4 linked regions of the Candidatus Thiodictyon syntrophicum genome follow. The protein of the gene in region 3 interacts with the protein of the main gene of each other region in a pairwise test. Links are inferred from orthologs where the notes say so. Each region holds a gene or a part of one and is shown on either strand. Other genes may lie near its edges. The genes, in order: ftsA, THSYN_RS07630, THSYN_RS23475 and ftsZ.

Region 1 (4,903 bases), 4.7 Mb from region 3 along the record:
CGCTTCCCGCGCCCGGTCGAGGCCGACGGCGGCCCCGGTACCCATCATGGCGACCCCCATCTCCGACATCACGGTCTTCACGTCGGCGAAGTCGACGTTGATCAGACCCGGACGGGTAATCAGCTCGGCGATGCCGCGGGTGGCATTCAACAAAATATCGTTCGCCGACTTGAAGGCCCCGAGCAGGGTCATGTCCTTGCCGAGCACCGCCAGCAGCTTCTCGTTCGGGATCGTGATCAACGAGTCCACATGCTTGGCCAACTCGGCAATGCCGTCATCGGCGATGCGTCGCCGCTTGCTGCCCTCGAACGGGAAGGGCTTGGTCACCACCGCGACCGTGAGGATTCCCAACTCCTTGGCCACCTCCGCGACCACCGGGGCGGCACCGGTGCCGGTACCGCCGCCCATCCCGGCGGTGATGAACACCATGTCCGCCCCGGCCAAGGCCTCGGCGATGCGCTCGCGATCCTCCAGCGCCGCCTGCTTGCCCACCTCCGGGTTGGCACCCGCACCCAGGCCCTTGGTAATCCCGGAGCCCAGTTGCAGGATGGTCTTGACCCGCGACCCTTTGAGCGCCTGGGCATCGGTGTTGGCGCAGATGAAGTCCACCCCCTCAATGGTGGAGTCGACCATGTGATTGACCGCGTTGCCGCCGCCGCCGCCGACCCCGATCACCTTGATGACGGCGGACTGGCTATGGGTATCCATCATTTCAAACATTGCACTCTCTCCCCCGACCTGTTTATGGATTGAAAACCTGAAACCCCGCACGGCCCCATGGTGGGACCGCCCCCCGACACGGCACGGACCCTGCGATCCCATGCCGCGGGGCCGCAGGCTGCGGCCCCATCGATCCCCGAGGGGATCGCGAATTCTGCCTCGCTAGAAGTTGCCCTGGAACCAACTGCGCGTCCGTGACACGAGGCCCTTGAGTCCCCGCCCGGCAGTGAGTTCAGGACGCTTGGCAAAACGGTTCTGACCGGCGTAGATCAAGAGCCCGACGCCGGTGGCGTAGACCGGATCGCGCATGACCTCGTCCATGCCGATGACATACCGGGGAACGCCCAGGCGCACCGGCATGTGGAACACCTCCTCCGCCAGTTCGATCAAGCCCTGCATCTTCGCGCTACCGCCGGTGAGCACGACGCCCCCGGCCACCAGCTCTTTGAATCCGCTGCGATCCAGGTCCTTACGCACCAGATCGAGCAGTTCCTCATAGCGCGGCCCCACCACCTCGGCCAGCGTCTGGCGCGACAGTCGGCGCAGCGGGCGATCCCCGATGCTGGGGACCTCGATGTTGTCGGCGCCGCCGGCGAGCTGCGTCAGGGCGCAGGCGTGCTGAATCTTGATCTGTTCGGCGTGCTGAGTAGGGGTGCGCAGGGCCAAGGCGATGTCGTTGGTGACCTGATCGCCGGCGATCGGGATCACCGCCGTGTGGCGGATGGCCCCGTCGGCGAAGACCGCGATATCGGTGGTACCGCCGCCGATGTCGACCAGGCAGACGCCCAGCTCCTGCTCGTCCTCGCCCAAGACCGAATAAGAGGCGCTCAGCGGCGCGGGCATCAGGTAGTCCACCTCCAGCCCACAGCGGCCGATGCACTTGCGGATGTTCTGGGCCGCGCTCACCGCGCCCGTGACGATGAGCACCCGCGCCTCCAGCCGTACCCCGCACATCCCGATCGGCTGGCGGATACCCTCCTGGCCGTCGATGATGAATTCCTGGGGGACCAGGTGGAGCATTTGCTGGTCCGCCGGGATCGCAACCGCCCGGGCGTTGTCGAGTACCCGGTCCACGTCGGCCTGATTGACCTCGCGCTCCTTGATGGGGGTACTGCCGTTGGAAGGACGGCTGCTGATATGGTTGCCGGCGATCCCCGCGTGAACCGAGTGGATGTCGCACCCGGCCATCGCTTCCGCCGCCTCGACCGCCCGCTGGATGGAGGTGACCGTGGACTCGATGTCCACCACCACGCCCTTCTTCAGGCCGCGCGAGGGGCTGGTGCCGATGCCGATGATCTCGATCTGGTCATCGTCTTTCAGTTCGCCCACCAGACAGGCGATCTTCGAGGTGCCGATGTCCAGCCCCACCAATAGATTTTTGTCGTTGCGTCGTGCCATTCCGTTTCTCCCCCCGTTTGCCTGTTCGCTCTTGCCGTTTCGCCTAGGGTCGCCCCGGGACCGCCTGAGTCAGTGCACGCCCCGATGCGCGCACCGGTGCCGGCGGCGGGTGCCGCGGCGGCGGTGGTGTCTGGGCCCGTGCCTTGGTCGGCGCGGCCACTGTTCGCGGGCGCGGGCGCTCTTTCGCCGCCGCCGGTCGCTGTGCCTGGGTCGGTGTCCGCGTCTGTTTGGTCGCCGTGTTCGCCGTCGCGCCCTTTTTCCGGGCCTTGGTATGCGTCGGCGGCGCGGTCTTGGGCGGTACCGGCTCCGGCGCCGCGGCGACCGCGCTGCCCGCCCATTTGACGGCAAAGCCATTGCTGTAGCGCAGGTCCACCACCCGGGCGCGGCCGGCCGCTTCCAGTTGGGGGACGGCCGCGATGAACCTCATCAGGCGCCGCTCGATATCGTTGGTGCCCAGTTCCACGCGGGTATTGGAGACCAGGTCCAGGTGCCAGGCCCCGCGGGCATCGACGCCCAGGGTGTCGATGAGTTGGCCCGCCAACATCAGGGCGTCGCGCCACTTGAGGTAGCGCTCGACCAATTCACGGGCGCGCGCCTCGTCGCCCTCGAGCAGCGGCAACCCGGCCGGGACCTGGCCGCGGGGGCGAAACACGACGCCCTCGGCGGTCACCAGCCCGTCGCCCTTCCAGCGTGCCACCGGCCGATGCTCCAGCACCCGCACCTGGAGCCGGTCGGGCCACACGCGGCGGATGCTGGCCCCGCCGACCCAGGGCAAGCCCTCCGCGGCCCGCTTCAGGTCATTGAGGTCGGCGGTGAGGAAGCCGCCTTGCAGCCGCTGGCCCAGGGTCTCGCGCAGCAGTTCGGATGAGTGATGGTGCAATTCCCCCTGGACCTCGATGGTGCGCACCGGCAGGAGTCGGGGCTCCCAATAGCCGAAGGCCCAGACGCCTCCCACCATGGCTCCCAGCAACGTGAGTCCGGTGAGGGCGCGCAGGCGGGCGCGCCGCGGCGCCGGTGGCGGCGTCGGCAGCGAATCGAGCGGCGGCTCGGCCGGGGCGGTGGTTGGTTCAGACACGCTCGCGGCTCGTCTCAAGGATGCGCAGCACCAGGGTCTCGAAGTCGAGGCCCGCCGCCCGTGCGGCCATGGGCACCAGACTGTGGTCGGTCATGCCAGGAACCGTATTGATTTCAAGTAAATATGGCGCCCCCGCCGCATCGACCATCAGGTCGACCCGCCCCCAGCCGCTCGCCCCGACGGCGTCGAAGGCGTCCAGGGCCAGTTGCCGGAAGCGCGCCTCATCCGCCGCGGACAGACCGCAAGGACACAGGTAACGGGTGCTGTCCGCCCGGTATTTGGCGTCGTAGTCATAGAAGGCGTGGGGGGTCTCGAGCCGGATGATGGGCAGGGCCTCACGCCCCAGGATGGCGCAGGTGTACTCGGCGCCGGCGATCCAGCGCTCGGCGATGACCAAGGGGTCGTACTCGCGCGCGCTCCGCCAGGCCGCCGCCAGGGCGGCCGGGTCCGCGACCCGGGCCATCCCGATGCTGGACCCCTCGTGGGCCGGCTTGACCATCAGCGGAAAGCCGATGGCCGCCGCCAGGGCCAGGTCCGCTTCCTCGCGCAGGAGGACCGAGTCGGCCGTCGGCAGCCCGGCCCCGGCCCAGGCGAGCTTGGTGCGGTACTTATCCATCCCCAGGGCGGACCCCAGGACCCCCGAGCCGGTATAGGGCATAGCGATGGTCTCCAGGGCGCCCTGGATCACCCCGTCCTCACCACCGCGGCCGTGCAGGATGATGAAGGCCCGATCGAACCCGCCCGCCCGCAACTGTTCCAGCACGGTCTCGTCCGGGTCCAGCGGGTGGGCATCGACACCCTGGCGGCACAGTGCGCGCAGCACCGCGTTGCCGCTCGTGAGTGAAACCTCCCGCTCGGCGGCGCGCCCGCCCAACAGCACCGCGACCTTGCCGAACCGCTCAAGAAGGGTTTGATTGATGAGTGATGTCATTTCAATCGCTTTGAAGAAGTACGTTAGTATGTTGTTAGTACGGTAAGGAACGGTTCACTAGGGACTGCCTATCGCGCCATTTTCGTTGTCGTTGTCGTTATCGTTATCGTTGTCGTTGTCGTAATCGAGGTTATCGTAGCGCCCCGGATTCTCTCGCACCCTGAAGTGCATCGCTTCTCCGATTACGATTACGACAACGACAACGATAGCGCTTAACTTGTTCTTGACTCGTTACTAAGAGGTAGCTCACGGGCCTCGTCGCTCCGTCCGTACTCCCGTACTAACGTACTTCGACACTGACGTACTCGGGTTTCAGCCGCACCCCGGTGTGGCGCTCGACTTCGCACCGCACATGATCCACCAACCCGGCGATGTCCCGGGCCGTGGCCGGGCCCGTGTTGATAATGAAATTCGCGTGCTTTTCCGAGACCTGAGCCCCGCCGATCCGGTAGCCCTTGAGTCCGACCGACTCGATCAGCCGGGCCGCGTAGTCCCCCGGCGGGTTGCGGAACACCGACCCGCAACTCGGCAGCCCCGTGGGCTGGGTGCGGGCACGTTGGTCCAGGAGGGCGCGCATCCGCGTCATGGCGGCCGCCCCATCCCCCGGTTGCAGTTCAAGCTCCACGTCGAGAAACCATTCGCCCGGGGTGCCGCGCACATCCCGGTAGCCGATGTCGAAGTCGGCCGGCGTGCGCTCGCGCACCAGGCCGGTCCGATCGATGGTGCGCACCCGGCCGACGTGGGTCCAGGTCTCCCCGCCCCAGGCCCCGGCGTTCATC
Region 2 (8,339 bases), 3.8 Mb from region 3 along the record:
GGTGGCGGTGACCTCGGGGACGATGGTGGTGAGTTTGGTCGCCGGGGTGGGGTCCTTCTCGCCGCCGAGCCAGGGGATGTAACTGCAACCGGTCAGGATGCCGGCGATCAGCAATGCAGTGCAGGTGCGCCGGGCGCGGCGGTGGGCGGGGTGCCGAATGGGCATGATGTCGGTCGGCCTCAACCGGCGCTGGGCAGGTTGTCGAGCTTGAGCCGGATCAACTGGGGCAGGCCGGTCCCGGCGGTGATGGCCTTCTCGTAGGCGGCGCGTGCCGCGGCACTGTCCCCGCGGGCGGCGGCGAGGTCGCCGCGCACGGCTGCAAAGTCCCCGGCGAAGGCCGCGCCGTCGTCATGGGCGGCGACGGTGGCCGCGGCGGCGTCCAGTTGGCCCTGGGCGAGTTGAATGCGCGCGAGCCGCAGGGCCGCCAGGCGCGTCAGGGCCGGGTCCGGGGCCTTGACGAGCAGCCGTTGCAGGGCGGCCATGGCCCCTGGGGCGTCGCCACTTTCATACAGCACCCGGGCCGCGACCAGGGCGCCCAAGGCGGGGTAGGGGGTAGCGCCGTATTGCTGGTCCAAGAGTTGCGCCTGCTTGGCGGTCGACTCGGCCTCACCCGCGGCGGCACTGACCATCAGCTGCTCGAAGGCCGCCGAGGCCTGGGCGCCGACACCATTGCGGTAGTCGGTCCAGGTACGCCAACCGAACACGACCGCGAGGCCAAGCGCCACCCCGCCCACCACGGACATGCCGTTTTCCTTCCACCATTTCTTGATGGACTCGACCTTCTCGTCGTCGGTTTCGTATTCGCTCACGCTCGGTTTCCTTTTGGGGGTATGGGCACTCGTCTAACGGCTGGATTCCAGCGCGGGTGGCCTTGGATCGCCAGGCTACCGGCGGCGCCGGCGCGGCGGGCGGGCCCGTCGGTTGGACATGATCTGCTCGAAAACAGTGCGATTATAGTCGTCCACCGCGCGCACCAGGCGCGGATTGATTGGGTCGGCCGGGGCGCTCATTCGGGGCTTCTCGGGTCGAACTTGAAGCGCGCGTCCTTGCCGCGGGCGCGGCCGGCCAAGTCGACGGGGCGGCCGTCGACGGTGACGCCCAAGGCCGCGGCGTTACCGATGACAACGGCATAGGGCGGGCTGCCGGCCAGCACCCGGGTGTCACCCTTGCGCATCTGCCCTTTGAGGATCAGCGCGCCGGTGGCGTCACGGACGTTGATCCAGGTGGCAGCGGAGAAGCTCATGGCGACCTCGCCCGGGGGTCCGTTCGGCGTACCTGCCGCAGGCTCGGCCGTGGCGCCGGTCCTGGTCGCATCGGGGGGCGCGTCGGGGGTCGCGACCGCCGGGCCTTGGGCCTGGGTGGCGGGTGGCGCGGGGGGCAGGGCCAGGGCCGCCGACCGCTCGGGTTCCGGGCCGGCACCGGTAGCCGCCGGCAGCGGCAGCGCCGGGCCCGCGGCGGCGGCGCCTTGGGTGGCCGGCGCGCTCGTCTGGTCCAGCGGCGGGGGGGTGTTGGCCGGTGTCGTCAGGGCGAGGCCGGAGGCGTCCCCGGGAGTCAACGACGACAGTAATTCGGCCCGGTTCTGCCACCAGAGTGCGAGCATGGTGACTACCGCGGCCAGCAAGGCGAGGCTGATCAGTCGTACCAGGATGTGACTGCTGCCGATCTCCTGCCGGGGCAGGGGACTGACCCGCAAGCCGACCGGCTCCGGGTCGGGATGGGCCGTGCGAAAGGCGGCAATCAGCGGCTCCGCGTCCAGGCCCAGCAGGCGTGCGTAGTTACGCAGGTAGCCGGTGACGAACACCGGCCCCGGTAGGTCCTGATAGCGGTCCTGTTCCAAGGCCTCGACCGTTGCGACCCGTAGATGGAGTTGGGCGGCGATGCGTTCGATCTCGATCCCGCGGGACTGGCGCTGCACGCGCAGGCGGCGCCCGGGGTTTTCGGAAAACTCGACGACATTTTGATCGTCCGAACTGACGGCTTGAATTGGATTCATCGCGAAGGGCTCATTGGAGGTCCCGAAGATGGGGCGCTAGCGGCTGCGCTCTCGGACGGAAACTGGTCGCGCAAGACCTGTTCGTAGGTCTCGGCGCCTTTGACATTGCCCAGCTTGCGCTCGGTCTTGATCGCCAACTGCAAGGCCTGGTAGGTGTCGGCGTTGGCGGTGAACACGCCCCTGAGGTAGTCGTCCAGGTAACGACGCAGGTAGGCCCTGGCCGCCTTGGCATCGTTGCGGTTCAACTCGATGGCGGCCAGCATGTACAAGGCCGGGCCGTACCTGGGGTTGGCGGTCAGGGCGCGCTGGTAGAAGGTCTCGGCCGCCGCGGCGTCACCGGCACTCATGGCGCAATTGCCGGCGTTGGTCAGCGAAAACCAGGGCGTCTTGTAAAGCGGGTTGGCGAGCGCCTTTGCGTACTGGGCCTGCGCCTCGGGATAGCGCCGCAGGGTGCAGAAAAAGCTGCCATAGGCGTCCAGCAATTCGGGGCTGCGGGGGGTGAGTTCCAGGGCGCGCTTGAAGTTTTCTTCGGCGAGCGGGGTTTCACCGATCTTCTGATAGATCAGTGCCAGCATGTAATAGCCGCCGGAGTTGCGCTGGTCCGCGGCGATCGCCTTTTCCGCGTTTTTCAGCGCCGCTTCCGTCTGCCCCAGGCGGGAGTACTCCGCGGCGATCGCGATATAGAGGTCCGCCGGGCTGTTCTCGGTCGCGTTGGGTACGTCGATCGAGCTTGGCGTACCGCGGGCCTGGTGCCGGCTGCAGGACGCACTCGCCAGGCACAGGGCACAGAGGGCGAGGACCCGCACCAGGGCGGTCACCGGTATGGCCGTGTGGTTCATCGGGCGTGGCACCGCGGCGGTTCGCCGCCGGGGGGCGGGAGGGTGGGCAGACCGACCGTAACCGGGCGTTCGCCGCGGCGGGTGCGATCCTCCACCCGGCCGACCAGTTGCCCGCAGGCGGCGGCGATCTCGTCACCGCGCGTCTTGCGGGTGAAAACCAGCAGGCCGGAGCCCATCAGGCGTTGGCGAAAGGCCTCCAACTGCGCCGGGGGGGTGGTCTTGAAGCCGCTGTCGGGAAACGGGTTGAAGGGAATCAGGTTGAGCTTGGACGGGGTGCCCTCCAATAGTCGGATCAGCTGTTTGGCGTGCTGGAGACTGTCGTTGATGCCGTCGAGCATCACATATTCCCAGGTGATCTTGCGCCGTTGATCCCCGGCGAGATAGGCGCGGCAGGCCGGCAGCAGTTCCTCCAGCGGGTACTTGCGATTGATCGGCACCAATTGGTCGCGCAGGGCGTTGTTGGGCGCATGCAGCGATACGGCCAGGGCGACGTCGCTGACCTCCCGCAACCGATAGATATTGGGCACGATGCCGGAGGTGCTCAGGGTGACCCGGAACTTGGAGAGATTGTAGGCCAGGTCGTCCTGCATGACCGCCATGGCCTTGACCACCGCCTCGAAGTTCGCGAGCGGCTCGCCCATGCCCATCATCACCACGTTCGATGGCGCCACACCCAGTTGTCGTGTCGCATGCCAGACTTGGCCGACGATCTCGCCCACCCGCAGGTTGCGATTGAATCCCTGGCGGGCCGTGGCGCAGAAGGCGCAGTCCAGCGCGCACCCGACCTGGGAGGAGACGCAGAGGGTACTGCGCCCCTCCTCGGGGATGTACACCGTCTCGATGCGCTGCCCGTCATCCAGCTCCATCACCCACTTCAGGGTGCCGTCCGCGGACGGCCGGGAGTGGATGATGCGGGGCAGGCGCAGCAGCGCGTGGTCCGCCAGTGCGGCGCGCAGGCGTTTGGGCACGTCGGTCATCGCGTCATAGTCGATGACCCCATGCTTGTGGATCCACTTGAACAGATTACGCCCGTGGAAGGTCTTGAAGCCAAGCGCGGCCACCAGGGCCTCACAATCGGTGAGGTCCAGGTCCAGCAGGTTCGGCCCCGGGGCCTGGGCTTCTTGCGGATTATCCATCGCGGGTGCGCGGTCCGGTCCGGGTCGGGGTCAGCGGGTGCGCGGGCAGAGGCCTTCCGGGAAAAAGAATGCAATTTCCACCGCCGCCGTGTCCGGGGCGTCGGAGCCGTGCACTGCGTTCTCGGTAAAGGAGTCGGCGAAGTCCGCCCGGATGGTGCCCGGGGCGGCGTTGGCCGGGTTGGTGGCGCCCATGATGTCGCGGTTCTTCGCGACCGCGTCCTCACCCTCCAGGGCCTGGACCATGACCGGCCCGGAGGTCATGAAGTCCACCAGTTCCGCGAAGAACGGCCGGCCCTGATGCACGGCATAGAAGGCCGCGGCCTGCTCCTTGCTCAGGTGCACCATGCGCGCCGCGACGATGCGCAGTCCGGCCGCCTCGAAACGGCTCAGGATGGCGCCGATGGCGTCTTTGGCGACGGCGTTGGGCTTAATGATAGAGAGGGTGCGTTCGACTGGCATGGGGGCTCCGGATCAGGTGTTTGAGGGCGCGCCCGCGGCGATAATGGGGCAAGGTCCCGGGGTCGTCCCCGGCGCGGCGCAGTGGCCGCCGCCGGTGCGGGCCGGCGCAAAGCAAGTCGCGCAGTCTACCGGCAAGGGGGATGACCGGCAATGCCGGGTGTCTGCCGACGCGCCCGCGCCGGGCGTCCCGGGCGCGCGGCAGTGCCCGGCCGCGCGCCCGGTCGGGGGGCGCAAGTCCATCCGGCCCACGAGAAATTTAACCCGCAGTAGAGGTGAGTCATGGCCTATTTCGACGTCTTCAACGGGGACGCGGACGGTATCTGTGCGTTGCGGCAACTGCGGCTCGCGCACCCGCGCGAGGCCACCCTGGTAACCGGGGTCAAGCGCGACATTGCCCTTTTGGAGCGGGTCGAGGCCGGCCCCGGGGACCGGGTCACGGTGCTCGACATCGCGCTGGACAGCAACCGTGCGGCACTGACCCGGATATTGGCCGGGGGCGCCCGGGTGCGCTACTTCGACCACCATTTCCCCGGTGAGATCCCCACCCACCCCGGGCTTGATTGTCACATCGAAACCAGTCCGGACAAGGGTACGAGCCTGTTGGTCGATGAATTCGTCGGCGGGCGTTTTCGCGCCTGGGCGGTGGTGGGCACCTACGGCGACAATTTCGATGCCGCGGCGCACCGTGCGGCGGCCCCGCTCGGGCTTGCCGCGGCCGAGCTTGCGCTCCTGCGGGAACTGGGCATCTGCATCAATTACAATGGGTACGGCGCCGCCGTGGCCGATCTGCATTGCGCCCCGGATGAGCTGTATCGCCGCCTGTGTCGCTACGCGGACCCGTTGGCGTTCATCCGCGAGGACCCGACCTTCCAGCGCTTGAGCAGCGGCTACGCGGATGATCTGGCCCGCGCGCGGGGCACCGCGCCGACACTCATGCAGGCGCGCTACCGGCTGCACATCCTACCCGACGAACCCTGGGCGCGGCGCGTCAGCGGGGTCTTCGCCAACGCGCTTGCACAGGCCGCGCCGGAGTGTGCTCATGCCCTGCTGACGCGGCTGCCGCACGGCGGCTTCCTGGTGAGCGTGCGCGCCCCGCTGACCCGCCCCGCGGGTGCCGACCAACTATGCCGCCAATTCGCGACCGGGGGCGGACGCAAGGCGGCGGCCGGCATCAATCACCTGCCCGAAGCGGACTACGACCGCTTCGCAGCGGCCTTCGCGGCCGCCTTCTAGCCGCATCCCGAACCCGGCGCGGGCCTTGCGCACGATTCCGCTCGACCCTTGCGGGGCGGGGTCGCGACCGCGCCGGTGCGCGTGTGGCGAGCGCGCATTCATTTGGTCGTTGGTCAGGGTGGACGGCTTTACTGGTGACAAGCGCGCGCGTCCCCACTATACTGCCGGGCTTGGGCTGAGTGGCAGAGTGGTCATGCAGCGGCCTGCAAAGCCGCCCACCCCGGTTCGATTCCGGGCTCAGCCTCCACTCACGACTGCTCCGCTCGCTTGCGGCGGCGGCTGGCCGGCGCTATCGGCAACTCCCCCGCAGCCCTGGCGAGCAACCGTCCGCATCGCAACCGGCAGACTCCCGGCGGGCAGCGAGCCCCGGGAGGCGGCGCGGACCGGGGCTTCCAAGACCGCGCCCGGGTGGCGAAATCGGTAGACGCAAGGGACTTAAAATCCCTCGCCGAGAGGCGTGCGGGTTCGAGTCCCGCCCCGGGCACCAATTCGTTGGCCGCGTCTGCAGTTTTGGCCTGGTCGGCACGATCACGAGCGGGCGCCGCGCCGTCCGATCGCTACCCAACCCCGCCCGGCGGGTGCCGCCAATAGCGCTCGCGCGAGTGTCCCGGCGCCCCTGGTCCAGGTCCCGCTGTCGGCGGCGTCCCGCTCCCCACTGACTGCTTCCCGCCAGCGCAACGTCTTGACTGACCGCTGCCAACACCATTGTTGAAGTCGCCAAAGGAGATGACGGCGCGGCGTGCCGCGCTGCCTTGCCCCTCCCTATGATCCCACCCGCGCTTCCCCGGGCGCCCCCGCGAGCACCGGGTCCGTTGGGTCATTCGCCCGCCTGCTCCAGCAGTTACGTGTCATTGCATTGCGGCTGGGTCCGTATTCGCGGCGACCTCTTCGGCGGCCGGACGGCGCGCCGGCGCAATCCGGGTGCAGCCGCGCAGACACGACAATCATCAGTCGTTCGTACCGGCGGCGGGGATTGCGTTGCGCGGCATCCCGGCGGCGGACTTGATCATCGTTGCGGCCGCGCCGGGCCGGAGTCCAGGGCTTCAGCCTTGGACTCCGGAAGGTGGCCGCTGGCCGGAACGATGATCAAGGCCCCGGCGGCGACGAGCGGCGCGGCGCAATACTTGCCCACCGAATGCCTGACCGGCGCCTCATCCCCGCCACGAGCCAACGCAGGAATGCCCGCCGGCAGTTGTCCGCGATTGAATCGCCCGGATGGTCGAGTCCCCGGCGGCGCCTGTGCCGGGGCGCGTCGTCGGCCGCGGTGCGGCGGCCCGGCGTCCGGTATTTTTTATCTTCCTCACTTGACTTTCATTGCGAAACGAATACATTAGTAAGGGCGCGCTCGTGACAGCTATGCGCGGCGATACGCAGACCAACTCAGTCCATCCATTTTCAGATCGGAGGTACCCACCGTGGAGTACGCAAACCTTAACGTTGATGAGATCCGGCAGCGGCTCGAGGAAATCGAGCAGAGCAAGTCGGAATTGCAGCGGGCATTGACCACCCGGCGGCAAGAGGCGAAGCAGGGCGTGGTGCAGCAGATCAGGGACCTGATCAGCCAAAACGGGTATGAGGTCGACGAGATCGTCCCCTTGATCATGCCCCGGCGTCGTCGTGGGGCCGCGGCTGCGCCCCGTGCGACCCCCTCCGGACGCGACTACACCCGTTATGTCGATCCGGAGAACTCGGAGAATGTCTATGTCCGTGGCGTGCTGCCTGGGTGGATGAAGCAGAAGATGCAGGAGCAGGGCTACGATGCGTCCGTCAAGGCGGATCGTGAGTCGTTCAAGGCCAATTACCTCCAGGTGCTCGAGGCCTGATACCCCGCGCCCTGAGCCCCGCGCCGGATTTCCGAGTCGAAACCGGCGCGACGCCTGGCTGATGAGGCGAGCAAATCCCCGTCAGGTGTGCGTCAAGGCGTGCCCCCGGCGGGTGTGCTTCGAGCGGGTCACGATGGGCCATCGCGCGGCGCCCAGCGTGGCGTCGCAGCGTTCCGCAGGGTCGGCGCTGCGTGGGTGCGGCATCCGCCTCGGTGATGTTAAGTCAATGAAAATATTGGCTTTAATGAGTCCGGTAAAAGGGGCGTCAGCGGGCTTCGGTCGCGGGATAGATCAAGTCCAACAAATCCGCTGGCTTTTCGCTTCGCATGTGTCTAGACTCCAAAATCTGCGCGATCCGGCGCCAAGCGGTCGTTACACCCCGTCTCGCGGTTGATTGCTTTTTCGACGCTCAGGCGTCTCCGTCGAGCGTACATTTTCTTTCACTTTGCCTGGATCGGTCCCGACAACGCCGGGTAAGCCGCCTGGGCAAACAGGCTCGGAGCCTCCATGTCTTTCGATTCGCTCGGCCTCAGGGCCGACTTGCTGCGCGCCGTCGCGACGCAGCGCTACGGTCGGCCGACGCCGATCCAGGCGCAAGCCATCCCAGAGATACTTGCCGGTCATGATCTATTGGCCGGCGCCCAAACCGGGACCGGTAAGACCGCCGCCTTTGTACTGCCCGTCTTACATCGGTTAGCCGAACAGGGCCATCCCCAACGCCATCCCCGCGCGCTGATCCTGACGCCGACGCGCGAACTCGCGGCCCAGGTCGGGGAGCGGGTCGCGGCCTACGGCATTCACCTGCCGCTGCGTTCCGCGATCGTCTTCGGCGGCGTTGGTATGCAGCCCCAAGTCG
Region 3 (8,119 bases):
CCGCACCAACTGGCGCTCCACCCCGCCGAGGTCGCGGTCCATCGCGCTGAACAGCACCATCAGACCAAAGGCGCAGAGCAGCAGCAGCCCCGCCAGCAGCGGGGCATCGATGTGCAGGCGCGTCAGCAGTCCGGCGTCACCCGGGTCCGCCAACTGGTGCAGCCCTGCGGCGACGGGCCTAGTCGCCATCGACCACCCCCGGATCGGTGATCAGGGTCGAACCGCCGAGCCAGGCATCCATGACCTTGCGCGCCACCGGCGCCGCCACCGTGCCCCCGTGTCCGCCGTTCTCGACGATCACCGCCACCGCGATCCGCGGGTCGTCCGCCGGGGCAAAGGCGACGAACAGCGCATGGTCGCGCATCGTCTCGGTGAGCCGGGCGGCGTTGTAGGTCTGGTTCTTGCCCAGGGTGAAGACCTGGGCGGTCCCGGTCTTGCCGGCGATCCGGTAATCGCGGCTGCGGATCCCCTTGGCCGTTCCGCGGGGGCTCTCCACCACCTGGGTCATGGCGTGGATGATCTGGTCCCACTGGGTCGCGTCGCCCGCCGCGATGGTGCGGGAGAAGACCGGCAACTCCTGGGCCCGCGGCGCGCCCGGCACCTGGGCGGCGCGGGCCACGCGGGGCGCAAGGAAGTGACCGCGATTGGCCAGGGTGGCGGTGGCCACGGCCAGTTGCAGCGGGGTGGCCAGAAAGGCGCCCTGACCGATGCCGACGATCAGGGTCTCGCCGGGGTACCAGAGCTGCTTGCGCACCTGTTCCTTCCACTCCCGCGAGGGCACCAGCCCGCTCAACTCGCCGGCCACGTCGATGCCGGTGCGGGCACCGAATCCGAACGCGCCCAGGTAATCCTTGAGGCGCTCGATCCCCAGTTCGTGGGCGAGAACATAGAAATAGACGTCGCACGACTGCACCAGCGCGGCCTCCAGCGCCACCGCCCCGTGCCCGCCGCGCCGCCAGCAGCGATAGCTGTGACTCTGACCGGGCAGCCGGTAGTAGCCAGGGCAATAGGTGGTCTTGCGCGCATTGGTCACCCCCGCGGCGAGCCCGGCGAATCCGACGAAGGGCTTGACCGTGGACCCCGGGGGATACTGACCACGCACCGCCCGGTTGTACAGCGGCTTGTCCGGGGAGTAGAGCAGGGCGTGATAGTCGGCACTGCCGATGCCCTCGACAAAGGGGTTGGGGTCGAAACTGGGCTTGCTCACCAGGGCCAGCACGCCGCCGGTGCGCGGGTCGATGGCCACCACCGCACCGCGGTTGTCACCCAGGGCCTCGGTGGCCGCGCGCTGCAGGGCGATGTCCAGAAACAGGTGCAGGTCCTGCCCGGCGACCGGGGACTTGCCCTCGAGCGTGCGCAGCACCCGGCCGCGCGCGTTCACCTCCACCTGCTGGTAACCGGCCTGTCCATGCAGGAGCCCCTCATGGTACTTCTCCACCCCGCCCTTGCCGATGAAGTGGGTGCCGGCATAGGCACTGGTGTCGATATGGTCCATCTCCTCCCGGTTGATGCGCCCCACATAGCCCAGGACATGGGCGGTGAGTTCCCCGTGCGGATAGCTGCGGATCAGCTCGGCGCGCACGTCCACGCCGGGGAAGCGATAGCTGTCGAGCGAAAAGCGGGCCACCTCCTCCGGGGTCAGATTCAGCCGCAGGGGCACGCCCTGGAAGCGCACCCGCTGACCCTTGAGGCGCCTGAAACGCTCCCGGTCCTTGTCATCGACGCGGATGATGGCCGCCAGCGCATCGATCGTCGCGGACAGGTTCTCGACCTTCTCGACGGTAATCTCCAGCGAAAAGGAGGGGTGATTGTCGGCCAGGACCACACCCTTGGTGTCATAGATGAGACCGCGGCTGGGCGGGACCGGCTGGACCTTCACCCGATTTTCCTGGGACAGCACGGAGAAGTGCTCGTGGTCGGCGATCTGCAGGCGCGCGAGCCGCACCACGACCAATGACAGGGCCGCCAGGACCAGGACCGCGGCAACGATGGCACGCGCCCCCACCAGCCGCCACTCGCGCTGCCGATCCGCCAGATGGGAGTCCAGGCGCATCAAAAGAGCCCGGCCCGCCGCCCCAGATCGCGCAGCACCACGAAGACCCAGGGCCACAGCAAGGCGCCCAGGAAGGTCGGCGCCCAGTAGATCAGGGTGGGCATCGGCTGCCCGGTGGCCTCCAGCACCCACAGATACAACAGCCGCTCCACCAACAGCAACAACCAGACGAACAGGGTCTGTTGCCACAGGGGGAAGGTGCGCACCCGCTGGTGCAACTCCACCACCACGTAAGCGATCACCGCGAGCCCCAGGGCGTGGTGGCCAAGCAGGGCGCCGGTGGTCACATCAAGCACCAACCCGGCCGCGAAGGCGGAGAAGACCCCCACCCGTTCGGGCAGGGTCAGGCACCAGAAGATCAGGGTCAGGGCCGCCCAGGGGGGGCGAAACTCATCGATCCAAGCGGGCATGGGCAGGATGCTCAAGAACAGCGCGACGAGCAGGCTCCCCCAGACCACGCCGCCGCCGCCGCGCTGCGGCTTGCTCATGGCAGGTGCTCCGCCGCCGGCCGCGCGCCGGGCGCGGCCCCGCTCAGGGCGTCCTGACGCTGATCAGGGCTCAGGGTCCAGACCAGCAGGACCTCCCGGCTGCGGTCGAGCCGCGCCATGGGCTCCGCCTTCACGCTGGTGAATGGGTTATCCGGCGCGTGCCCGACCGAGGTTACGCGCGCCACCGGATAGCCCGGCGGGAAGCGTCCGCCCAGCCCGGAGGTCACCAGCAGGTCGCCGACCTGGATATCGGCGTTCTTCGGGATATACAGCAGGTCCAACTCGTGGCCCAGCCCGGACCCGGCCGCGATGCTGCGCAGCCCGTTGCGATTGACCTGGACCGGCAGGGCGTGGTCCAAGTCGGTAATCAGCAGGACCGTGGCGGAGAAGGGGTTGATCTGGATCACCTGCCCCATGACGGCATTGGCATCCAGGACCGGCTGCCCGACGAAGACCCCGGAGTTGCTGCCCTTGTTGATCAGGACCTGCCGGCGATACTCGGCGAGATTCACGGCCAGGATCTCCGCGATCAGGACCCGCTCACCGATCTTGAAGGAGGACCCGAGCAGGTCGCGCAGGCGCATGTTCTCCGCCTCCAGCGACGCGAGTTGCTGGGAGCGCGCGCCCAGGATCAGGTTCTCACGGCGCAGGCCGTCATTCTGATCGCGCAACTGCCGCGCGTCCGCCAGCCGGTCCTGCGCCTCGCGGGCATAGTGCACCGGCAGGTCGGCCAGCAATTGCAGCGGATAGACCAGCACCGCCAGGGCCGAGCGCAGGGCGCCCAGGTGCCGGCCGCGATGATCGGCCACGACCAGCCCGATGGCCAGGAGCACCGCCAGGATCACCCGGAAGGTGGGGGACGGTCCATGTAGAAACAGGGGTTTGATAGCGGTGCCCCTCGGGCAGGCGATGCGGACCCGGGCGTGCCGCGCCCGCAACGGCCCAGGTAAGTAAACGCCACAAGCGGCAAGTAGGGGCCTTAGACCGTCGCGTCGGACACGCTGGACTGATCAACCCAACCAGACTCAAGAAGATAATTTAGCCGCAAATAAACGCCAATGAGCGCAAATAATGCGCTTGCGACCCTATATGTGCCGCCGGGCTCCGACCCGGCACAATACCTTAAGTGCCGCGGCTATTTGCGTTAATTTGCGTTCATTTGCGGCTAAATTTACTCAGTGGAGAAGAGGTCCAGGCCCCGGGTGTCGAGCATATCCAGGGCCTTGCCGCCGCCGCGGGCGACACAGGTCAGGGGGTCCTGCGCCACCACCACCGGCAGCCCGGTCTCCTCCTCGATCAGGCGGTCGAAGTCGCGCAGCAGGGCCCCGCCGCCGGTCAGCACGATGCCGCGCTCCGCCACGTCCGAGCCCAGCTCCGGCGGGGTCTGCTCCAGGGCCGACTTGACCGCCCCGACGATGCCCGACAGGGGTTCCTGGAGCGACTCCAGGATCTCGTTGCTGTTGAGGGTGAAGCTGCGCGGGATGCCCTCGGCCAGGTTACGCCCGCGCACCTCGATCTCCAACACCTCGTTGCCCGGGAAGGCCGAGCCGATGGCGTGCTTGATGCGTTCCGCCGTCGCCTCCCCGATCAGGGTGCCATAGTTGCGGCGCACGTAGTTAATGATCGAGTCGTCGAAGGTATCGCCGCCGATGCGCACCGAGTTGGAGTAGACGATGCCGTTCAGCGAGATCACCGCCACCTCCGAGGTCCCGCCGCCGACATCGATCACCATGGAGCCGCGCGCCTCGCCCACCGGCAGCCCGGCCCCGATCGCCGCCGCCATCGGCTCCTCGATCAGATAGACCTCGCGCGCCCCGGCCCCGGCCGCGGACTCCTTGATCGCGCGCCGCTCCACCTGGGTCGAGCCGCAGGGCACGCAGATCAGCACCCGCGGGCTCGGGCGCACCATGCGCGCCTCGTGCACCTTGTGGATGAAGAACTGGAGCATCTTCTCGGTGACGGTGAAGTCGGCGATCACGCCGTCCTTGAGCGGACGGATCGCCGTGATGTTCTGGGGCGTGCGCCCGAGCATCGCCTTGGCCTCCTCCCCCACCGCCACCACCGTCTTGGGGCCCCCGGCGCGCTCCTGGCGAATCGCCACCACCGAGGGCTCGTTGAGCACGATGCCCTGGCCGCGCACATGGATCAGGGTGTTTGCGGTCCCCAGGTCGATCGCCAGATCGGTGGAAAAAATGCCACGAAAACGTCTGAAAAACATCAGGTCTTTACCTTGAAGAAACGGGGGCACGGCGCCCGCTCGACCCGGGGGCCGGGGTGCATCCGTTGGGGTCCGCTGGGGAATCCGCTGGGGAGTCCATCAGAAAAGAGGGCGGTAATCTAACAACGTAGCGCGCAGTCGGCAAGGCGGGGCAGTCCGGGGTCGGCACACCGGCCCGGCGGCCCTCCCCGCGGGACGGGGTGCGCAACCCCGTCCCGAACGGTGGTGACCGAGATCCCGGGTACGTTGTCGTTGTCGTTGTCGTTGTCGTAATCGAACAATCCGACCACGATTACGACAACGACGCCCGGCGCGTGGGAACGTCCGGTAGCTGCAGGATACGTATCGCGTACCCGGCTCCGGCGGTCGCCGGGGCTTGGCGGGTAGGCGATGCCTACCCATCCGGCGGGACGGGGTTTGCAACCCCGTCCCGAACGTTTTCCTTCGGTCCCTTGCCGGCCTCCGCGCCTTCGGTCGGCGGGACCCGTGCTAGGCTATATTGCTAACCGCCACCGCTCCGGGAGACGCCCATGTCGCAGACCGCCCTTGCCGAACCGCGTCGCACGCGGCCTGAACCGGCCGGTGCCGCACCCCCCTCTGCCGCCGGCCGCTACGTCTCGGAGGAGGAATACTGGCGCGACTACTACCTCGACTCCGACGTCCACTATGAATGGAACAACGGGCGTCTGGAGGAAAAGCCGGTGTCCAACTATGAGACCTTCCTCGTCTACCAGTGGTTCATGCTGCTGCTGGAGCACTTTCTGACCGCCCGACCCATCGCCAGGATGGTCGCGCTGGAGATGGGCTTTCGGCTGCCACTGCCGACCGGCACCGTCATCCGCAAGCCCGATTTCGGCGTCGTCTGCAACGACAACCCGCAGCCGTTGTTGCCGCTCGATGCGTCCTATCGCGGCGTTTTCGACCTCTGTGTCGAAGCCCTGTCGGATCAGGAGCGCCGCGACATCCTGCGCGACACCGTGGTCAAGAAGGCCGAGTATGCCGCCGGCGGCGTCCCGGAATATTACATCCTGCACCGCGCGCCCGAGCAGCAGGCGTTCTTCACCCGCACGGCAACGGGCGTCTATGTCCCCATCGCACCGGACGACGGCGTCATCCGCTCACGGGTCTTGCCCGGCCTGCAGTTTCGCGTAGCCGACCTCTGCCGCCGGCCCGCACACGAAACGCTGCGCGATGATCCGGTCTACGCCGCCTTCGTGCTGCCCGGCTGGCGCGCGGCCGAAGCGCATGCCGCCGCGCAGGCGCAGGCCCGACGCGAGGCCGAACAGGCTGCCGCCGCGCAGGCACAGGCCCGGCAGCAGGCCGAACAGCACGCCGCCGCCGAATCGAACCGTGCCGACAACGAGTCGCACCGCGCCGCCGCCGAGGCACAGGCGCGCCGGCAGGCCGAGCGGCGAGCCCAGGAGGCGGAGCAGGCACTTGCCCGGCTTCAGGCACAACTGGCAGGCCGCAACGCTGCGCAGTGACCGGCCCCCGGGCGGCACGGCAGCGAATACTCTGTGCAAAGTCAGCCCAGGCCCCGGTGGGGGCGGCTTGAGCCGCGACCCGACCTTACAAGCAGCCGCGGCCTCGTCGCGGCTGAAGCCGCTCCCACGGGGGATGCGCGGCCGTGCGGCCCGCGTGCCTCTGCCCTGCCCCTATGGTACTTTTGCCGCTTCACGCACGCGCCCGCCGCTCCCGTCGGCCGGCCGTCCCACCTACGCCTCAGGACCCTCACGCAATGGCACTGGATCGATCCGACGTCGAGAAGATCGCGCACCTGGCGCGGCTCGCGGTCAGCCCCGCGGCCTGCGACCGCTACGCCCTGGACCTGACCAACATCCTGGACCTGGTGGCCCGGATGGACGCGGTCGACACCACCGGCGTCGAACCCATGGCCCACCCGCTGCACATGACCCAGCGGCTGCGCCCGGATCGGCCCACCGAGCCCGATCAGCGCGAGCGCTTCCAAGCCATCGCACCCCAGACCGAGGCCGGGCTCTACCTGGTCCCCAAGGTGATCGAGTGATGCACGACAAGACCATGACCGAACTAGCCGCGGGGCTGCACGCCGGGACCTTCTCAAGCCGGGAGTTGACGCGCCACTACCTGGAGCGGATCGCGCGCCACAACCCGAGCCTCAACGCCTTCATCACCGTCGCCGCGGAGTCGGCACTGGCCGCCGCCTCGCAGGCCGACCAGGCGCTCGCCGCCGGCACCGCCGGGCCGCTGACCGGCATCCCCATCGCCCACAAGGACATCTTCTGCACCGCGGGACTGCGCACCAGTTGCGGCTCGCGGATGCTCGACCGCTTCATCGCCCCCTACGACGCCACCGTGGTCGAGCGCTTGGCCGCCGCCGGGGCCGTGGTGCTCGGCAAGACCAACATGGACGAGTTCGCCATGGGCTCGTCCAACGAGACGAGCTGGTACGGCCCGGTGAAAAACCCCTGGGACCAGACCCGGGTCCCCGGCGGCTCCTCCGGCGGCTCCGCGGCGGCCGTCGCCGCCCGTCTGTGCGCCGCCGCCACCGGGACCGATACCGGGGGGTCCATCCGCCAACCCGCGGCCCTGTGCGGCATTACCGGCATCAAGCCCACCTATGGGCGCTGCTCGCGCTGGGGCATGATCGCCTTCGCCTCCAGCCTGGACCAGGCCGGCCCCATGGCGCGCACGGCCGCCGACGCCGCACTGCTGCTCCAGGCCATGGCCGGCTTCGACCCCCGCGACTCCACCTCCCTGGATACCCCGGTGCCCGACTACGCGGCCGGATTGGACGCCGACCTCAGTGGGCTGCGCATCGGTCTGCCTAAAGAGTATTTCGGCGCCGGGCTCGATGAGCGCATCGGTGCCGGCATCCAGGCGGCGCTGTGCGAATACGAACGCCTGGGTGCCCGGGTGGTCGAGATCAGCCTGCCCAACAGCGCCCTCTCGGTGCCCGTCTATTATGTCGTGGCCCCCGCCGAATGCTCATCCAACCTCGCCCGCTTCGACGGCGTGCGCTATGGACACCGCTGCGAGAATCCGCAGGACCTGGAAGACCTCTACAAGCGCAGCCGCGCCGAAGGCTTCGGCGCCGAGGTCCAGCGCCGCATCATGATCGGCACCTATGTGCTGTCCGCCGGCTATTATGACGCCTATTATCTCAAGGCCCAGAAGGGCCGCCACCTGATCGCCGACGACTTCCGCCGCGCCTTCGAGCAGGTCGACGTCATCATGGGACCGACCAGCCCGACCACGGCCTTCCCCATCGGCGCCAAGATGGACGATCCGGTGGCCATGTACCTGAACGACATCTATACCATCGCCGCCAACCTCGCCGGCCTGCCCGGCATCTCCATCCCGGTCGCCGCGGTGGACGGC
Region 4 (8,283 bases), 4.7 Mb from region 3 along the record:
GAGGTGGACTACCTGATGCCCGCGCCGCTGAGCGCCTCTTATTCGGTCTTGGGCGAGGACGAGCAGGAGCTGGGCGTCTGCCTGGTCGACATCGGCGGCGGTACCACCGATATCGCGGTCTTCGCCGACGGGGCCATCCGCCACACGGCGGTGATCCCGATCGCCGGCGATCAGGTCACCAACGACATCGCCTTGGCCCTGCGCACCCCTACTCAGCACGCCGAACAGATCAAGATTCAGCACGCCTGCGCCCTGACGCAGCTCGCCGGCGGCGCCGACAACATCGAGGTCCCCAGCATCGGGGATCGCCCGCTGCGCCGACTGTCGCGCCAGACGCTGGCCGAGGTGGTGGGGCCGCGCTATGAGGAACTGCTCGATCTGGTGCGTAAGGACCTGGATCGCAGCGGATTCAAAGAGCTGGTGGCCGGGGGCGTCGTGCTCACCGGCGGTAGCGCGAAGATGCAGGGCTTGATCGAACTGGCGGAGGAGGTGTTCCACATGCCGGTGCGCCTGGGCGTTCCCCGGTATGTCATCGGCATGGACGAGGTCATGCGCGATCCGGTCTACGCCACCGGCGTCGGGCTCTTGATCTACGCCGGTCAGAACCGTTTTGCCAAGCGTCCTGAACTCACTGCCGGGCGGGGACTCAAGGGCCTCGTGTCACGGACGCGCAGTTGGTTCCAGGGCAACTTCTAGCGAGGCAGAATTCGCGATCCCCTCGGGGATCGATGGGGCCGCAGCCTGCGGCCCCGCGGCATGGGATCGCAGGGTCCGTGCCGTGTCGGGGGGCGGTCCCACCATGGGGCCGTGCGGGGTTTCAGGTTTTCAATCCATAAACAGGTCGGGGGAGAGAGTGCAATGTTTGAAATGATGGATACCCATAGCCAGTCCGCCGTCATCAAGGTGATCGGGGTCGGCGGCGGCGGCGGCAACGCGGTCAATCACATGGTCGACTCCACCATTGAGGGGGTGGACTTCATCTGCGCCAACACCGATGCCCAGGCGCTCAAAGGGTCGCGGGTCAAGACCATCCTGCAACTGGGCTCCGGGATTACCAAGGGCCTGGGTGCGGGTGCCAACCCGGAGGTGGGCAAGCAGGCGGCGCTGGAGGATCGCGAGCGCATCGCCGAGGCCTTGGCCGGGGCGGACATGGTGTTCATCACCGCCGGGATGGGCGGCGGTACCGGCACCGGTGCCGCCCCGGTGGTCGCGGAGGTGGCCAAGGAGTTGGGAATCCTCACGGTCGCGGTGGTGACCAAGCCCTTCCCGTTCGAGGGCAGCAAGCGGCGACGCATCGCCGATGACGGCATTGCCGAGTTGGCCAAGCATGTGGACTCGTTGATCACGATCCCGAACGAGAAGCTGCTGGCGGTGCTCGGCAAGGACATGACCCTGCTCGGGGCCTTCAAGTCGGCGAACGATATTTTGTTGAATGCCACCCGCGGCATCGCCGAGCTGATTACCCGTCCGGGTCTGATCAACGTCGACTTCGCCGACGTGAAGACCGTGATGTCGGAGATGGGGGTCGCCATGATGGGTACCGGGGCCGCCGTCGGCCTCGACCGGGCGCGGGAAGCGGCGGAGGCCGCCATTCGCTGCCCCCTGTTGGAGGATATCGATCTCGCCGGGGCCAAGGGTATCCTGGTCAACATCACCGCGGGCAGCAGCCTGACCATGGGCGAGTTCGACGAGGTCGGCAACACGGTCCGGGATTTCGCCGACGATGACGCCACCGTGGTGCTGGGGACCGTCATCGACCCGGACTTGGAGGATGAACTGCGGGTCACGGTCGTGGCTACCGGCCTGGGGGCGCGCCGAATCTCCCTGACGATGCGTCCGAACCCGGAGGAGCCGCTGATGCGACTGGTCCCGGCGGACGGCGAGTCCGGCCCCGACTATGGGGAGATCGGGCGTCGCCCCGCCATCTACCGCAAGGCGGCAACCGCCGGCGGGAACACCGCCGAGGCGGTGGACAACGATCTCGACTATCTGGACATCCCCGCCTTCCTGCGCCGTCAGGCCGATTGATCGCGGGCGCCATCCGCGGGACCAGGGAGGGTCCCGGCGCCGGACGCGGTGGTTGGCCGCCAGGGGACGGCGCGGCGTGATTCCTAAATAGAGATTATTGGTCCGCAAGGACGCGACCAACAGCGCGGCGCTAGGGAAATCCCTTTAGATATATACTAAGTAAAAACAATACGATATAGATTTCTTGCGCATAGGACTTGATAAAGTTTCGGGAAAACCCTAAGCTTCTACCAAAGCCCGGAATCGTTCGGGCGTCACGCGGCTTTTGCCTTGGTGTCGATGGTCGGCGCCGCGGCTGACCGCTGCGGTCTGGGACTAGGGAGCCCGAATGATGGTCAAGCAACGTACACTAAAGAACGTGATCCGCGCCACCGGCGTCGGCCTTCATACCGGCGACAAGGTGTACCTCACGCTGCGCCCGGCGGCCCCCGACACCGGCATCATCTTCCGGCGGGTGGACCTGGAGCAACCGGTCGAGATTCGCGCCTGCCCGCACAACGTGGGCGATACGCGGCTCTCCACCACCCTGGTCAACGGCGAGGTGCGGGTGTCCACGGTGGAACACCTGCTGTCGGCCTTCGCCGGTCTTGGGATCGACAACGCCTATGTGGACGTGAGCGCCCCGGAGGTGCCGATCATGGACGGCAGCGCCGGACCCTTCGTCTTCCTGATCCAGTCCGCCGGGGTCGAAGAGCAGAACCGCCCCAAACGCTTCATCCGTATCAAGCGCCCGGTCGAGGTGCGCGACGGCGACAAGTACGCCCGGTTCGAGCCCTACGACGGTTTCAGCGTGGAGTTCTCCATCGATTTCGACCACCCGGCCTTTCACGACCGGGCCAAGCGGGCCAGCATGGACTTCTCCACCTCCTCCTTCGTTAAAGAGGTCAGTCGCGCCCGCACCTTCGGCTTCCTGCGCGAGATCGAAGCCCTGCGGCAACAGGGCTTGGCCTTGGGCGGCAGCCTTGACAACGCCGTGGTGGTGGACGAATTCCGGGTGCTGAACGAGGAAGGCCTGCGCTATGAGGACGAGTTCGTCAAGCACAAGATCCTGGATGCGATCGGCGACCTCTACCTCCTGGGCCATACCCTGATCGGTGCCTTCAAGGGCCACAAGTCGGGGCATTCGCTCAACAACCAGCTGTTACGCGCCCTGGTCGCAGACCAGACGGCCTGGGAGGAGGCGGTGTTCGAGGACGCCACGCACGCGCCGATCAGTTACGCCCAGCCGCTCGCGCTTGCCTGATCGCACGCAGCGCCTAGTCGAGTGGCGCGCCGGGGCGCGCCCCCTGGTGTCGGGCCGCCAGGCGTCGGAAGACGTCGGCAAGCCCGGCATCGGCCATGTGCGCGGCCGCTGCCATCAGATGCTCGACCACGGCGGGGGTCAGTCTGGTCAGGTGTTGCGCCGTCTGACGCCGCGCGACGCGCTCGCGCGGGCGGGCCCGCACCTTGACCGCGGTAATCCCGGCTCCCGGGAGCCCCCGGGCCAGTTCCGGGGCCTGATAGCGCAGCCGCGTCGCCCAAGCCGCCGCGTCGACCGTCAACGTCAGAGTTCCGTCGGCGACACTGACCTGGATACAATGCGGCCGGGCGGCGGGGGCGAGCAGATCGCGAACCTGGGCAAGCAAATGATCCTCGCGGCGCTGCAGCGCCAGACACCGGGCCACCGCGGGACTGGCTGTCAGAAGATCCCGCACATGGGCGGCGCTGGTACGACCGGGCCTTTTTTTTGCCATGACTTGAGAGGTACCACTTTTGCCTGATTCACAAAAACTTGATCCAGATCAATTGCCGGACGCTCATGAGCGCTCGCCTCGACCAGGCGGCTGTAGTATAAACAACGCTCTTCTTCGTCCTATCCACCTACAGGGGTCAGCAATGTACCACCTCGACCGTAGAAAGACCGTTCTTGGACAAACCGCCGTCGCACTGTCGGCGGTCATGTTGTGTGCCGCCGCGGGCGGCGGGGCCGGATTCTGGCTGGGGCAGCAGACCAATGCAGCCCAGAGCGACGCCCCCCCCGCCAACCACCCCAGAACCGCGGGCCTCGCGCCCGCCACCGCCCAGCCGCCGGCGCCCCAGATCGATGCCATGGCGTCCAGCCTCGGCGAGATGCAGGCGGAACTCATGCGGCTCAATGCCCTGGGTGAGCGACTGGTGGATATGGGGGGACTCGACCGCCAGGAGTTCGATTTCCGCAACCCACCGCCGCAGGGTGGGCCCGAGGAGGCGGCGGCACGGGATTATACGATCAAGGAGATCGCGAGCGAGCTAGGAAGCGTGGTCAGCCTGCTCAAGGATCGCAAGCGTAAGCTGGAGATCCTCGAAGAGGCGATCAGCGGGAAGGACCTCACCGCCAAGTCCGTGCCCTCGGGCTGGCCGATCCGCACGGGATACATCACCTCCAACTATGGGATGCGCATCCATCCGATCCGCCACCGGGCCATGTTCCATCAGGGCGTCGACTTCGCCGCACCCCAGGGCAGCCCGGTGGTCGCGGTGGCCGACGGCGTCGTGACCTTCAGCGGACGGCGCAGCGGCTACGGCAACCTGATCGAAATCAGTCATGCCAACGGCTACGCCACCCGCTACGGACACAACTCCGTCAACGGGGTGTCAGAGGGGCAGCCGATCCGCAAGGGTCAGGTGATCGGGGCCGTCGGGGCGACGGGGACTGCCACCGGACCTCATGTGCACTTCGAGGTCCGACGCAACGGCGAGGCGCTCAATCCGATGCCGTTTGCCGGCGAGCAGGGCGGCAGCACACTGATGGCGGCCAATTTCGCCAATCTGCGCTGATCCCTGGTCGTAACCACCAACCGAAGGGGCCGGTCTTCCGTGGCGCAGACCGGCCCCTTTGTCATTGGCCTCAGGGTTTTAAACCGCGAGCCGCGAGTTGCGCCCGCAGTTGCGCTAGTTCTCGTTCGGCCTCCTGGAGCGTTTGCGTCTGCGCCTCGGCCCGCAACTCCGCCTCCCGCCATTCGGGGAGCACGAAGTCGGGCTTGCGGATCACGGTCCCGGTCGGCAGGTTGAAGCCTAGCAGAGGGCAGCCTTGGTGGTCCGGTCATCGACCGTGGATTGTCGAAATTGACTTCGCTCTGGTGCGGGTATATAAACCAAGAAACGGCTTAGATGTCCCGGTCGGGGGGTGATGGTGCAAGACCGTTGGCTTTCGCTCGACATCTTCGCGCTCCGTGACTCGGTGGTCGATGAGTACAAGCGCTTCGCGACCTCCTTCACCACCATCCAGGCACCGGACATCAAGTCCCAGGTCGAGGGCATCTACGCCAACGCGCGGTATTGGCCAGAGCCGCTCATCCAGATCAACCCCATCATCTCCGACGCCGGCCACGCGTACGCCACGCTGGCGCCCGCGGGGCAACGCACCATCACTGAGGACGGGCAGCAGTTCCTGCCGGGGCACCCCGACAAGCGCCTGTACCCAGTTCGCTTCTGTCGTGACTGCGGGCACGAGTACCACCCGGTCCGGCTCGCCGACGACGGCGCAGGCCAGGTTCTGCTGGCCCGCAGCATTGATGACGCCCCGCCCGCGGCGGATGAGGAGTTGCATTCGTTACCGCGCCCGCGAGCCGGTAGGCTCGGCCCATGGGATCGCCGAGTTGCACTCGGCGCCGCGATCTCGAGCCTCGTGCCGACCCGCAAGACTTGCGCGCGAGCCACATCAAGCCCTGGGCAGACTGCGACACTGATGCCGAACGGCTGGACGTTTTCAACGGCCTGCTGCTTGCTCCGCAGCTCGACGCGGCCTTCGACCGCGGCTTCGTGACCATCGACGACGCCGGCCGGGTCATCGTCTCGGGCTTGCTCGATCCCGCCTCGCGGCAGGTGCTGGGGCTCGACCGGCCCCTGTGGGTCCAGCGGCTCGTCGATCCGCATCGCGCGTTTCTGGCGTGGCACCGCGAACGCGTCTTTCGCGGTAGGACAACGGTGAGTGGCGAGTAGCGAGTAGCGAGTGGCACCTGGCGAGCAGCCACGCCCGACACACCGGCGCGGTGCTTCATGTCGGCGCTGCTGCGCCGGGTCGTTCCGACCCCGGCTATGCTCTTGGAGGGCCTTCGCACCCTACCGCGGCTGGATGCAGGACCCTCCGCAGGCCCGGGACAGACCAGGGTTTCCTGATTTCGTACCGATCAATCGGCGTTTTTCGCCGGTTGCCGGAAGGAACCCTTGGTCTGTCCCAGGTTTCATGCACGGGCGCGGGAGCAGGCCAACCGCGGGGCGGAGGGCCCTGGCGCGCGAGTCGCCGGCCGGCCCACCCCGCGGAACCGGATCAGGACCGCCGGATCAAAGCGAGCACGAACAGGAGCACGGTGGCACCGATGAGGGCGGCGCCCAGTGTTCCGTGCCAACCAGGGTACTGAGTGGCGAGGTTGAACTGGGCGAAAACCATGCCGCCGTAATAGGCGCCCAGGGCGCCGGTGGCGAGGTTGACGAGTTGGCCGAACGCACGGCGCCCCGTCAGGAGGGCGGCAAGCCATCCGAGCGCGGCGCCGGCCGCGAGATAGCTCAGGCTGATGAAATCCATGGGAGTCTCCGTTTGGTTTAGGGTGGATATCGAGCAAACCTCTGGGGGACGCACGGGCGGGTGTCCCAGGGGCTGCCACGGGTGCGCCAAGCTTAAGCACTGGCGCGTCGGCATTTTACCCCCAATGAGCGCTGTTTAAGAAACGCCGTGATGCCCCGGTGCGCAGCCGCGAGGGAGATCGGCCGTGCAATGGGTGGGTCAGGGCCTGTTCCGCAGGGCGCGATCGACGCGATCTCGACCTCTGACCCGGAGTCCGGGCTTTCCTGCCTGAACCGCAACCCCAGCACCCTGTCTGGAATCACTCGGGGCGACCAACGACTCTCAGGGGGTGAAGAATGCCTGACGCTCGGGCTCCCGGTGCAGGATGTAGTACTCGGGCACCCCCCCGGCGGCATACTCGGCCTTCTTGGTGACCGTGTCGCGCTCGCTGCCGCGGCGTTCCAGGCTATCACTGTCGGCACTGAAGGCCCACGCCGGGGAACCGCTCAAGGTTATCGGGCTGGAGGGCAAAGCCTCTGGAGGGGCGCAACGGGGACCTGGGTGCGGCGCTTCCAGTCGCGGTTGCGGCTTGACATCCCGGCAGTGACGCGGGAGCGTGGGAACGAGGGGCTGGCCGCCGGCTGAAGCCTCGACCTCCCGTCGGGGGCGGCGTGGCGGGTCAGGGCGGCGGGGTCAGACCAGGGGGCGGGTCGGCGTCGGGGAGGCGGTAGAGGGCGAGGCGGCCCATGGTCAGGGGGACGGAGGTGACCTGATCTCCACCAACACTCTAGACTGGGCCCCATCGGCTCAAGCGCACAGTCGAGGCTTGCGATGCTGAAGACGATCGAGGTAGAAAGCGACGATTGGAGAAGGGGGCAATCGACAGCAGGTCACTGGCGTTGTACCAGGCGTCCGGATGCGATGGTCGAGGTTGAATATCAGCTCCACCTCGAGCCGAACGGCGAGGTGCCATCGTGGCTGGCGAACTCGGTGGTCGTGGATGCTCCTTACCAGACCCTGCTGCGGCTTAGAGCCGAGATCATGAAGCCCGAAAATGCACCTGCCACCTATCAGTGGCTGAGGGAGAAACCGTGATATTCACATCAGAACCGGACGCTATCGTCAATAACCATGACCTTCAGAAAAAGGAACTGGCCGACAGCATCGGCAGAAATATCGTGCCGTTTTATGAACACTGGCTGGCGCGCTCACGGTTGCCGCCATTGGTGTTCAGTGTTTTGTTGGGGTTGATATTCCTGCTGATCCATTCTTTTCTGGCTTTCCAATATCAAATCAATATTTTCCGGGACTTCAGCTATCTGCTCGCCATCATGATGATGCTGTGCATGTTCCTTATTTTCCGGGCCACCGATAAATTAAAAGAGTTTGTCGTCGATCTTATCGATTTATCCGGACTCGGCGAGCGGGAGTATGCCGATATATTTGTGCTCAAATTGAGTGAGATCGCTGGATACAAGTTGCTTTTTTTCGGTGTCTGCGTCGGCTTGCTCAATGTTCTGATGGGCATTGCATTCGGCATCTGGTATCGCCACCCGGTGATGATAATTTCGCTGTGCCTGCAGTTTTTCATGATTGGATTGCTGTGCGGAATGGCCTTGCGCGGACTGCTGGTGGTGATCAAGCTGGTGTGGTCCCTGCAACATGACCGGCGCATCGATATAAATTACATGCATCCCGATGACTGCGGTGGTACGCTGATCGTCGGGAAGGTG

What was found.
Region 1: the proteins of THSYN_RS23475 (region 3) and ftsA interact in binary tests that used the Escherichia coli proteins (3 or more experiments, as listed by UniProt). The link is inferred for Candidatus Thiodictyon syntrophicum from one-to-one orthologs.
Region 2: the proteins of THSYN_RS23475 (region 3) and THSYN_RS07630 interact in binary tests that used the Escherichia coli proteins (3 or more experiments, as listed by UniProt). The link is inferred for Candidatus Thiodictyon syntrophicum from one-to-one orthologs.
Region 4: the proteins of THSYN_RS23475 (region 3) and ftsZ interact in binary tests that used the Escherichia coli proteins (3 or more experiments, as listed by UniProt). The link is inferred for Candidatus Thiodictyon syntrophicum from one-to-one orthologs.

What each region holds. Positions count from the first base shown.
Region 1 is NZ_CP020370.1:820,294-825,196, reverse strand. The notes cover bases 1-2,951. They hold ftsA (cell division protein FtsA), read right to left. Parts: upstream 2,119-2,951; coding sequence 883-2,118; downstream 1-882. Other genes in these bases: THSYN_RS03575 (cell division protein FtsQ/DivIB), read right to left, coding at 2,162-2,951; ftsZ (cell division protein FtsZ), read right to left, coding at 1-720. In the rest of the region: more of THSYN_RS03575, read right to left, coding at 2,952-3,193; THSYN_RS03570 (D-alanine--D-alanine ligase), read right to left, coding at 3,186-4,124; murB (UDP-N-acetylmuramate dehydrogenase), read right to left, coding at 4,405-4,903. UniProt on the Escherichia coli protein: Essential cell division protein that assists in the assembly of the Z ring. May serve as the principal membrane anchor for the Z ring.
Region 2 is NZ_CP020370.1:1,761,406-1,769,744, forward strand. What follows is about bases 1-2,999. They hold THSYN_RS07630 (RodZ domain-containing protein), read right to left. Parts: upstream 1,994-2,999; coding sequence 1,007-1,993; downstream 1-1,006. Other genes in these bases: bamB (outer membrane protein assembly factor BamB), read right to left, coding at 1-165; THSYN_RS07625 (YfgM family protein), read right to left, coding at 180-809; THSYN_RS36630 (hypothetical protein), read right to left, coding at 885-1,010; pilW (type IV pilus biogenesis/stability protein PilW), read right to left, coding at 1,990-2,832; rlmN (dual-specificity RNA methyltransferase RlmN), read right to left, coding at 2,829-2,999. Outside these bases: more of rlmN, read right to left, coding at 3,000-3,968; ndk (nucleoside-diphosphate kinase), read right to left, coding at 3,999-4,427; THSYN_RS07650 (acetyltransferase), read left to right, coding at 4,707-5,660; THSYN_RS07665 (H-NS histone family protein), read left to right, coding at 7,076-7,483; THSYN_RS07670 (DEAD/DEAH box helicase), read left to right, coding at 7,991-8,339.
Region 3 is NZ_CP020370.1:5,531,418-5,539,536, forward strand. Bases 2,737-5,515 are described here. They hold THSYN_RS23475 (rod shape-determining protein), read right to left. Parts: upstream 4,760-5,515; coding sequence 3,713-4,759; downstream 2,737-3,712. Other genes in these bases: mreC (rod shape-determining protein MreC), read right to left, coding at 2,737-3,374; THSYN_RS23480 (Uma2 family endonuclease), read left to right, coding at 5,290-5,515. In the rest of the region: rod shape-determining protein RodA, read right to left, coding at 1-189; mrdA (penicillin-binding protein 2), read right to left, coding at 179-2,053; rod shape-determining protein MreD, read right to left, coding at 2,053-2,541; more of mreC, read right to left, coding at 2,538-2,736; more of THSYN_RS23480, read left to right, coding at 5,516-6,243; Asp-tRNA(Asn)/Glu-tRNA(Gln) amidotransferase subunit GatC, read left to right, coding at 6,498-6,785; Asp-tRNA(Asn)/Glu-tRNA(Gln) amidotransferase subunit GatA, read left to right, coding at 6,785-8,119. UniProt on the Escherichia coli protein: Forms membrane-associated dynamic filaments that are essential for cell shape determination. Acts by regulating cell wall synthesis and cell elongation, and thus cell shape.
Region 4 is NZ_CP020370.1:823,619-831,901, forward strand. The notes cover bases 1-2,943. They hold ftsZ (cell division protein FtsZ), read left to right. Parts: upstream 1-858; coding sequence 859-2,028; downstream 2,029-2,943. Other genes in these bases: ftsA (cell division protein FtsA), read left to right, coding at 1-696; lpxC (UDP-3-O-acyl-N-acetylglucosamine deacetylase), read left to right, coding at 2,360-2,943. Outside these bases: more of lpxC, read left to right, coding at 2,944-3,271; THSYN_RS03595 (DciA family protein), read right to left, coding at 3,285-3,761; THSYN_RS03600 (M23 family metallopeptidase), read left to right, coding at 3,904-4,824; THSYN_RS35160 (hypothetical protein), read right to left, coding at 4,895-5,038; THSYN_RS35630 (hypothetical protein), read left to right, coding at 5,177-5,812; THSYN_RS37170 (HNH endonuclease), read left to right, coding at 5,707-5,988; THSYN_RS03610 (GlsB/YeaQ/YmgE family stress response membrane protein), read right to left, coding at 6,317-6,571; THSYN_RS34725 (PDDEXK family nuclease), read right to left, coding at 6,893-7,060; THSYN_RS33395 (SRPBCC family protein), read left to right, coding at 7,382-7,645; THSYN_RS03615 (hypothetical protein), read left to right, coding at 7,642-8,283. UniProt on the Escherichia coli protein: Essential cell division protein that forms a contractile ring structure (Z ring) at the future cell division site. The regulation of the ring assembly controls the timing and the location of cell division.